DNA from 3 places in the Pseudomonas fragariae (ex Marin et al. 2024) genome. Region 3 is predicted to be linked to each of the others. Evidence: riboswitches for the same ligand, from Rfam matches in the RefSeq annotation. Region 3 holds a riboswitch; each other region holds the start of a gene.
What was found. Region 3 has a riboswitch for cobalamin ahead of AC54XV_RS15895 (ABC transporter substrate-binding protein). Riboswitches for the same ligand answer to the same signal wherever they lie in the genome.

Region 1: another riboswitch for cobalamin. It lies ahead of AC54XV_RS15490 (CbtB domain-containing protein); the one in region 3 lies ahead of AC54XV_RS15895 (ABC transporter substrate-binding protein).
Region 2: another riboswitch for cobalamin. It lies ahead of cobO (cob(I)yrinic acid a,c-diamide adenosyltransferase); the one in region 3 lies ahead of AC54XV_RS15895 (ABC transporter substrate-binding protein).

The regions. Positions count from the first base shown of each region.
Region 1 is NZ_CM184369.1:3,611,560-3,614,826, forward strand. Features, by position in the region: gene cobN (cobaltochelatase subunit CobN) at 1-25, opposite strand, end outside; gene cobW (cobalamin biosynthesis protein CobW) at 29-1,093, opposite strand; cobalamin riboswitch at 1,213-1,436, opposite strand; cobalamin riboswitch at 1,495-1,709, shown strand; gene AC54XV_RS15490 (CbtB domain-containing protein) at 1,806-1,988, shown strand; gene AC54XV_RS15495 (CbtA family protein) at 1,999-2,721, shown strand; gene AC54XV_RS15500 (cobalamin biosynthesis protein) at 2,699-3,148, shown strand; gene cobM (precorrin-4 C(11)-methyltransferase) at 3,181-3,267, shown strand, end outside.
Region 2 is NZ_CM184369.1:4,378,539-4,381,805, forward strand. Features, by position in the region: gene bluB (5,6-dimethylbenzimidazole synthase) at 1-58, opposite strand, end outside; gene AC54XV_RS18940 (cobyrinic acid a,c-diamide synthase CobB) at 55-1,350, opposite strand; gene cobO (cob(I)yrinic acid a,c-diamide adenosyltransferase) at 1,376-1,987, opposite strand; cobalamin riboswitch at 2,079-2,292, opposite strand; gene AC54XV_RS18950 (PQQ-dependent sugar dehydrogenase) at 2,412-3,267, shown strand, end outside.
Region 3 is NZ_CM184369.1:3,719,141-3,722,407, reverse strand. Features, by position in the region: gene AC54XV_RS15900 (FecCD family ABC transporter permease) at 1-493, opposite strand, end outside; gene AC54XV_RS15895 (ABC transporter substrate-binding protein) at 490-1,503, opposite strand; cobalamin riboswitch at 1,634-1,832, opposite strand; gene pmrG (lipopolysaccharide core heptose(II)-phosphate phosphatase PmrG) at 2,147-2,842, shown strand; gene AC54XV_RS15885 (phosphatase PAP2 family protein) at 2,809-3,267, shown strand, end outside.

The DNA of each region.
Region 1 (3,267 bases), 110 kb from region 3:
CGGGCTGGGTTCTCAGTAAATGCATGGGTCAGCCGGCAATCGCAGCATTGAGTTGCGCTTGCAGGGCTGCGGCATCCAGCTCCTGACCAATCAGCACCAGGTGCGTGGCACGCTCTTCATCGGCACGCCAGGCGCGGTCGAAGTGCTTGTCGAAACGCGTGCCGACACCTTGAATCAGCAGGCGCATCGGCTTGCCGGGAATGGCCGCGAAGCCCTTCACACGCAGAATGCCGTGTTGCACCACCAGTTGATTCAGTGCATCGAGCAGGACTTTTTCATCGGCTTGCGGCAGCTTCAGGGAAATCGAATCGAACGCGTCGTGATCGTGGTCATCATGATCGTCATCGTCGTGGTGATCATGGTGGGTCTTGCGAGCGTCGATGTGCAGCTCGGACTCGGCACCAACACCCAGCAGCACGCTGATCGGCAGGCGACCGCTGCTGGCTTCGATCACCTTGACCGCAGGCGGCAGCTCCTCGGCAACTTCGGCACGCACCGTCGCCAGACCTTCGGCGTCGATCATGTCGGCCTTGTTGAGGATCACCAGATCGGCGCTGGCCAGTTGATCGGCAAACAGTTCGTGCAGGGGCGACTCGTGGTCCAGGTTGGGATCGAGTTTGCGCTGCGCATCGACCTGATCCGGGAAGGCAGCGAAGGTACCGGCCAGTACCGCCGGGCTGTCGACCACCGTGATCACCGCATCGACCGTGCAGGCGTTGCGGATTTCCGGCCACTGAAAAGCCTGGACCAGCGGCTTGGGCAGCGCCAGCCCCGAGGTTTCGATCAGGATATGGTCCAGGTCACCACGGCGCGCGACCAGTTCGCGCATCACCGGGAAGAACTCTTCCTGCACGGTGCAGCACAGGCAGCCATTGGCCAGTTCGTACACCCGGCCGTTGGCTTCTTCTTCGGTGCAGCCGATCGTGCACTGCTTGAGGATTTCTCCGTCGATGCCCAGCTCGCCGAACTCATTGACGATGACCGCAATGCGCCGCCCTTCGGCGTTGTCGAGCATGTGCCGCAACAGGGTGGTCTTGCCCGAGCCGAGGAAGCCGGTGACGATGGTGACGGGAAGCTTGGCCAGTGTTTTCATCAGGTGCCCTTTGGCAATGCGGCGGGCAAACAGGACGAGAACCGCATGCATGACACGCAGATCGGATCGCCACCGGATCACCCCGCCCGGTTGTAGTGAGAATTCTCCAGGGCCGCAGCATGTGTGGCCCGTTCGAGGCAGGTCTCCTGGCTCACGGCGGCGTGCGGCAGGCAATCAATAATGTGCCGACACGCATTCATCGCGCCTTCCCGCCGCAGCAGTGGCTGTGCAATGAACATGACCGTTTACAGTTGCGGGGGCAGCTGCGGCTTGTACCGCATTCCCGTCTTAGCTCCACTGGGTGATGTTTTACCCGGGGAGAACCTCGAACCGGCAAGGCTACGCAGTGACTGCAGACAGGTCAATCGTTCAGATTGACGCTGCCCCGCCGCCCATGCTCTCCTGTGCGCCTTGTTTCGGGTGCCCCTCACGGGGTGAAACGGGAAACCGGTGCGCTCGCGTTGTCGAGCAAGTCCGGTGCTGCCCCCGCAACGGTAAGCGAGCGTAGGTCTGATCCACTGTGCCGCTGGCATGGGAAGGTGACCTTGCAGGCTTTGACGCATTGACGTCCTGGCCCCTCGCGAGCCCGGAGACCGGCCCGATATGCTTGCAATGACAAACCCGCGGTGGGCGGGCGCAGTTGAAACCTCCGGCGTCTGCCGGCAGGTTCTTTTGCGCGTGGCCCACTTGCCGATCATCAAGAGGGAACGCCATGTCGACCATCAGCAGCCACGCCGCCGCACCCAGCTCCACACGCATTCAACGCCTGACCGCCGCCATCAGCGCTGCGCTTCTCGGCGCCTGCCTGGTGTACTTCGCCGGTTTCTCGCACATCGCGGCCGTACACAACGCGGCACACGATACCCGTCACAGCGCTGCCTTTCCTTGCCATTGAGGGCCACACATTGTTCAAGCGAATCGCCTATACCGCAGGTTTCACCGGCCTGCTCGCCGCCCTGCTGCTGACCCTGCTGCAAAGCCTGTGGGTGGTGCCGCTGATCCAGCAGGCCGAGACCTACGAAAACGCGCCTGCCGAGCAACTGCATCAGCACGCGGACGGCGCGATGGCCGAACACAGCCATGCCCATGAAGAAGCGGCCTGGGAGCCCGAAAACGGCTGGCAGCGTGTGCTATCCACCACTGGCGGTAACCTGGTGGTCGCGGTGGGCTTTGCGCTGATGCTTGCCGGGCTTTACACCCTGCGCGCGCCGGGTCGCACCGTGCAAGGCGCATGGTGGGGGCTGGCGGGTTTTGCCGTGTTCGTGCTGGCCCCCACCTTTGGCCTGCCACCCGAACTGCCAGGCACAGCCGCGGCCGAGCTGAGCCAGCGGCAGTTGTGGTGGCTCGGCGCTGCCGCGTCGACTGCCGCCGGGCTGGCCTTGCTGGTGTTCGGTCAGAACTGGCTGCTCAAAGCACTGGGTGTGGCGATTTTGCTGGTCCCGCATGTGCTTGGCGCGCCACAGCCGCTGGTCCATGAAAGCCTTGCTCCCGAGGCGCTGGAATCGCAGTTCATGATGGCCTCGCTGCTGACCAACGCGCTGTTCTGGGTCGCGCTGGGATTGATCAGTGCCTGGCTGTTCCGCAGAAACGATGTGCATAACGACAATGTCGACCTGCATCAAGCCTGATCCAGCGACGCTTCAACCCGGCGCAGCACTGGTGGCCGGGCTGGGCTGTCGGCGCGGCTGCTCGGCTGCGCTGTTGCGCGATCTGCTCGAGCAAAGCCTGCAGGCACTTGAGCTGGACATCGGCCGGGTGACCGCGCTGGCGTCCATCGACCTGAAACAAACCGAGCCCGGCCTGCTTGAGCTGGCCGGGCAACTGGCAGTGCCGCTGGTGTGCTTCAACGCTGCGCAACTGGTGGCCTGGGAACTGCACCTCACGCACCGTTCTGCGCAGGTGTTCCAGAGCACTGGCTGTCATGGCGTCGCCGAAGGCTCGGCTCTGGCGCTGGCGGCGCAACTGGGAGACGGTACCGCCACGCTGCTAATCGAACGGCAGAAAAGCGCGCAGGCCACATTTGCCTTGGCAATCAGCCCTGCGCACAGCGGATAATCTCCCCGCGCTCATTCACCCCGGAGAATTCATTGACTGTCTATTTCATCGGCGCAGGCCCTGGCGATCCCGAGCTGATCACCGTCAAGGGCCAACGCCTGATTCGCAGCTGCCCGGTC
Region 2 (3,267 bases), 660 kb from region 3:
CGGCGATGGCGCGGTACACCGCAGCCCGCTCTTCGGGGCTGAACGCTTGCTCGGTCATGGTTTGAACAGCGCCGCGATCGCCTGAGGGCAGGAAGGAAAATAGAAATGCACGTAGGACGCGGTCAGGCGACCCAGGCGATAGACCGCTTCTGCGCCGCGCCCGCCATTGGGGCTGACGCCACGCGCAATCGGCTGCAGCTCGGTGCTGGTCAGCGAATGGTGATAAGTGTGACCGTGCAGCGTGCCCTCGGGCAGCTCGACGGCTTGCAAGGCCAGCGCGGCCAGACGCTTCTGCATGACCGCTTCACCGGACAGCAAGCCGACCAGTTCGGCGCGCACGCCCTCGACATCGGTCAAGGCTTCGAGCAAATAGAGCATGCCGCCGCACTCGGCGAGAATCGGCTTGCCGGCAATATGGTGAGCCCTGATCGAAGCCTGCATCGTGCCATTGGCGGCCAGCGCGACGTGGTGCAGCTCCGGGTAGCCGCCTGGCAGGTACAGGCTGTCGGCGTCGGGCAGCTCGCGATCATGGATCGGCGAGAAGAAGCTCAGTTCGGCGCCCATGTTCCTCAGCAGGTCCAGGCTCGCGCCATACAGAAAGGCAAAGGCTTCGTCGCGCGCGATGGCGATGCGGATGCCGCGCAGCAGCGGCTCGACCTGCACCGGGTCGGGCGCAGTAAAGGTCACGGCCGGCGGCAAGGCCACTTCGCAGGTGCTGGCCAGCGCCGCAGCCGCCATGTCCAGACGCACGTCCAGATCATTGAGCTCACTGGCCTGGACCAGCCCCAGATGGCGGCTGGGCAATTCGAAGCCGACCTCCCGGGACAGGGCGCCGTACCAGCGCAGGCCTTCGGTCAGGCTGTTCTCCAGCAACTGCGCATGGCGTACCGTGCCGACGCGATTGGCCAGCACGCCGGCGAACGGCAGATCAGGCTGATAGCGCGCCAGGCCCAGCGCCAGTGCGCCAAACGTCTGCGCCATGGCCGTGCCGTCGATCACACCGAGTACCGGCACGCCAAAATGCCGGGCCAGGTCGGCGCTCGACGGCGTGCCATCGAACAGGCCCATGACCCCTTCGATCAGAATCAGGTCGGCCTCGTCAGCCGCTTCCCACAACAGGCGACGGCTTTCATCGGCACCGACCATCCACATGTCGAGTTGATAGACCGGCGCGCCACTGGCCCGCTCGAGAATCATCGGGTCGAGAAAGTCCGGGCCGCACTTGAACACCCGGACCTTGCGCCCCTGGTTGCGGTGCAGGCGTGCCAGTGCAGCGGTCACCGTGGTTTTGCCTTGCCCGGAGGCAGGCGCAGCGATCAGTACCGCCGGGCAATCACGCGGGGCTCTCATTGCAATGCGCTCAATGATGAAGGGTTCACAGCTCGATACCTTTCTGCGCACGAATACCGGCCTGAAACGCGTGCTTGACCACGCCGATCTCGGAAACGGTATCGGCCAGGTCGATCAATTCGGCTTTGGCACCGCGGCCAGTCACCAATACGTGCTGCATCGGCGGACGTGCCTGCAGATCGCTCAGCACCTGTTCGAGGTCGAGGTAGCCATGTTTGAGGGCGATATTCAGTTCGTCGAGCACCACCAGACCAATGGCCGGATCGCGAAGCATTTCCTGAGACACGGCCCAGGCGGCCTCAGCGGCGGCGATGTCACGCTGGCGATCCTGGGTTTCCCAGGTGAAGCCCTCGCCCATCACGTGATAGCGCACCTGCTCGGGGAAACGGCGGAAAAACATTTCTTCGCCCGTGCTGTTGCGGCCCTTGATGAACTGCACCACGCCACACTGCATGTCGTGGCCCATGGCCCGGGCGAGCATACCGAACGCCGAGCTGCTCTTGCCCTTGCCATTGCCGGTCAACACCAGCAGCAGGCCGCACTCGTTGGGCGAGCTGGCAATACGCTGGTCCATGAAGGCTTTCTTGCGCTGCATGCGCGCCAGATGGCGTTCGTCGCGTTCGGGGGATTCGTTCATCTGGGTTCTCCGCTCGGGGCAGGCGACAACAGACGGAAGGACAGCACTGGACAGCACGGCAACGCCCTGCACAGAACATCACCCTCCGTGATGTCATTGAATGATTCAGGCCGGTCTCCGGGCTCATGAGCGGGTCACCCCGGCTGCGCGCCTTCCCATGTCGAAACACAGTGGCGTCAGGCACAGCCTTGACTCATTTACCGTTGCGGGGGCAGCGCCGGGATCGGATCTGTCGACCCACACCGGCTTCCCTGTTTCACTCTGCCAATCGAGGATTGCAGAGCACCTGAAACAAACCGCGAAGGGTAGAGGGTTGGACCGGGAGCGTCAATCGACACCGTCGCCGCGGAACGTGATTGAACCTAGCGGGTTGGCGGTGCCTCTATCAGTTACTGGACCACGCCTTTGTTAATGGAGATCGATCATGTTCAAACTCAGACCCCACTACGCAGTGTTGCTGCTGGTCGCCGGCGGCCTCGCTGCCTGCGGCGAGTCGTCGAGCCTGCAAGTCTCGGATGGAACAGGCCCCTCGCCCAAGCTGCCGGAGCCCAACAAGACGCTGATTCCGACCGTCAACATCGCCCCTGCCGTAGGCTGGGAAAAAGGCGCCAGGCCGGTCGCCGCGCCGGGCACACAAGTGGCTGCGTTCGCCGAGAACCTCGACCACCCGCGCTGGCTGTATGTGCTGCCCAACGGTGACGTGCTGGTGGCGGAAACCAATTCGCCCGCCAAACCGGATGATTCCAAAGGCATTCGCGGCTGGGTGATGGAAAAAGTCATGGGCCGCGCCGGTGCCGGTGTGCCCAGCGCCAACCGCATCACCTTGCTGCGTGACGTGGACAAGGACGGTGTGGCAGAGACGCGCACGGTTTTCCTGCAAAACCTCAATTCGCCGTTCGGCATGACCCTGGTGGGCAACAAGCTGTATGTGGCCGACACTGACCGCCTGATCAGCTTCCCGTATGAATCCGGGCAGACCTCGATCAGCGCGCAAGCGACCGAAGTGGTCGACCTGCCGGGTGGCACGCTCAATCACCACTGGACCAAGAACGTCATCGCCAGCAAGGATGGCAGCAAGCTGTACGTGACCGTGGGCTCCAACAGCAACGTGGCCGAGAACGGCATGGACAAGGAAGAAGGTCGTGCGGCGATCTGGGAAGTGGACGCGGCTACCGGTAACCACCGGATCTTCGCGTCCGGCCTGCGCAACCCCAACGGCATGGATTGGGAACCGAAGACCGGCAAACTGTGGACGGCGGTCAACGAGCGCGACGAGATCG
Region 3 (3,267 bases):
GTTGCGAACCGGCGATCCCGGCCAGAATGATCTGCCCGGCTGCCGTGGTGCCGCGTGAAGAGTGCGCCAGCAGGGCGACCAGCGAAAATGCCGCCACGGCACCGACAAAGGCGCCGGCCGACATCGAGATTGCGCCTGCACCGAAGCCCAGAATAGCGACCAGTACCGCGCCGGTCGAGGCCCCTGCGGAAATCCCCAGCAGATACGGGTCTGCCAGCGGGTTGCGCAATAACGATTGCAACACCACACCACAGATCGCCAGCCCGGCCCCGCAGGCGGCTGCGACAATGGCGCGGGTCAGCCGGTAGTTCCAGACGATGCCTTCGTCGATAGGGTCGAGCACATAGCCGGCAGCCCAGAGTTTGTTGGCCAGCACCTGAAAGACCACGTTCAGGCTGATCGAGGTTTCGCCGATCGCGGCCCCGATCATGATCGCCAGCACCAGCACCGCCGAAACCCAGAGCACATGACTCAATGCTATCGGCAATCTCATTTGGCAGCGTTGAAACGGTTGGCGGCGTCAGCCAGTTCCTCGAACCCGGTGAACAGACGCAGGCCAGCCTGCATGCCCTCGGCGTCGATGATCACGATCCGGTCATGCTTGACCGCGTCCATGTTGCGGGTCACCGGGTCGGTCTTGAGGAATTCGATTTTTTTCAGGTAATCGTCGGCCGGGAAGCGGCGGCGATCCATGCGCGCGATGACCAGAATGCTTGGGTTGGCCTTGGCGATGGTTTCCCAGCCCACGGTTGGCCACTCTTCGTCGGACTGGACGATATTGCGCATGCCCAGGCTGTTGAGCATGAAGTCCGGAATGCCTTTGCGGCCTGCCACGAAAGGGTCGCTGGCAAGGTCGGAGCTGGAGAACCAGAACAGCGCCGAGACGTCGTTGGCCTTGTTCTGCCTGACGTTGGCAATCGCCGCGCTCAGGCGGGCCTTGAGGTCGGTGACCAGCGCGTCGCCGCGATCCTGCACATCGAAGATCTGCGCCAGTTGCTCGATGCTCTTGTAGATGGTCTCGATGCGGAACGGCTCCAGGCGTGTGCCATCGGCGCCGACCAGATTGTCCTTGCCTTCGCAGTCGGACGGCAGGATGTAAGTGGGTATCTTCAGGTCATGGAACTGCTCGCGGGTGCCGACCGCGCCCTGTTTGCCGACCATCCACTCCAGCTGCACGGCCACCAGTTCCGGACGCTTGCCGATCACTGCCTCGAAACTGGGCTCGTTGTCGGCCAGGCGTTCGACCTTGTCGTTCTGCGCCTTGAAGCGTGGCAATACATTGTTGAACCACAGCGAAGTGCCGACCAGTCTGTCGCCCAAGCCCAGTTCGTAGAGCATTTCGGTGCCGGCCTGGCCAATGGTCACAGCCTTGGTTGGCGCATGCGTGAAGGTCAGGGTCGCGCCACAGTTTTCAAGGGTCAGCGGGTACTGAGTGGGGGCGGCGAGGGCCAGGGTGGACAGCGTCAGGCTGGCAGCGAGTGCGGCGAGGCGGGGCAGCGACATGGAATGCGGTCTCCGTTGGAGCAGGTGCCAGGGCGCAATGCACATCAGGAAACACATCCCCGGATGATGACCGGGCACGGCGGGAAATGCCGACGCGTGCGGATGTCCTTCCCGGACACCCCGCCGGTTAGTGGGTTGAAGCGGGTCGGCAGGTCTCCTGACTGACACGTCATCGCCAGGCTCCGGCCTTCCCGGATCACGATCCAGTGGCAGTCATGGAGCAGGCTCGGTGCCTACAGTTGCGGGGGCAGTTTCGTTTTTCGCCTGGTGAGAAAGGCGTGCGAATTCCCTGTTAGTTCCTCTCGGAAACCGACGCGCGGCATGGTAAACGATAAGCGTTTTAGTGGCTAATCCTTTGCAGCGCCGCTGCAGCAGACCGCCGGCCAGGTCAAAATCGTCCCGATGGACACGGAACTTTCCGGAAAAACGCTTAAATTATCTTCATGTTCACGCCCGTAAAACCGCAAAGCCCCATTCCAGAGGGCTCGCGTGAAAAATATGGCGCTGGGCCACAACACGTTTTTCACATCTTCTTCACTGCATCGGGACGATGCTGAACCTATCTTGCCTGCATGGGAGCGGCGCAGACCTCGGGCACTCCCTGGGTCAACGCCAGACATAGGTTCATGGCAGGAGTGGTCCCTTGACCGACACGATAATCAACAAGAATGTACTGCCCCGTTCGGGCATCAGTCAGCGCTACAAATTGCATCGGCACATCGTATCGATGTCTGTTGCCGTCGTGCTTACGGCTATCTGCGCGTGGTTCTACGCGGCCTTCTCGGGCGTGCACGTGGTGGACCTGGGGGTGGGCAGCAACCTGAGCGTTTCCGGCCTCCGCGAGCACTGGCGACAAGGCGATGTGGTGGTGATGATTCGCCATGCCGAACGCTGTGACCGCTCGAACAACCCGTGCATGAGCGACGCCGACGGCATTACCTCCAACGGCCGCGACGCCGCTCTGGCGGTGGGCGCCGGGTTGCAGAAAATGGGCATGGACCACGCGCGCCTGATCGCCAGCCCCAAGACCCGCACGCAACAGACTGCGCAACTGTTGGCCGGGCACGCGGTGGCTGGCCAAGACTGGATCAACGACTGTGACAGCGGCTTCATGAAGGCTGTGCAGGCTCACAAGGTCAGCGGCGAGAACATGGTGCTGGTGACCCACAGTGGCTGCATCGACCAGTTCGAACGCAAGGCCGGCGTACCTGGCGGCGAGCGCTCGAGTGAGTACGCCCAGGCGTTTTTCGTACAAATAGACGGCAGCCACCCGCCGAAAATCCTCGGCTCCCTGAATGCCGGGCAATGGGCAAACCTCAACAGCGAGCAATTCAATTGACGACCTCTTCCAGCGCCAGGCTGCGGTTTTACGGCATCAACTTGGGTGTACCGGTGTTTTTCGCTCTACTGGTCTTCGTTACTTTCGACCTGACCACGATCGACCGGCAACTGACTGATCTGTTTTTTGATTCGACGGCCGGGGTGTTTCCCGTCGGCCAGAGTCATCTGTTCGAGAACATCACGCACAGATGGGCGCGGATTCTTCCGAACTGGACCGGGGAACTGGCGATCATCGGTGCGATGCTGTCCTTTGTCTGGCCGTTGCTGGAAAAATATGATGATTCGCGCCTCGCGAGACGGCTGACGGGCTCTCGGTTGGGCACCTTCCTGCGCTTTGCACGCAGGCACCGGCTGGACTTCTTTTTCGTCATCGTTGCCTTTGCGCTGAGCACCGCCATGATCCATTACCTGAAAAGCCACACC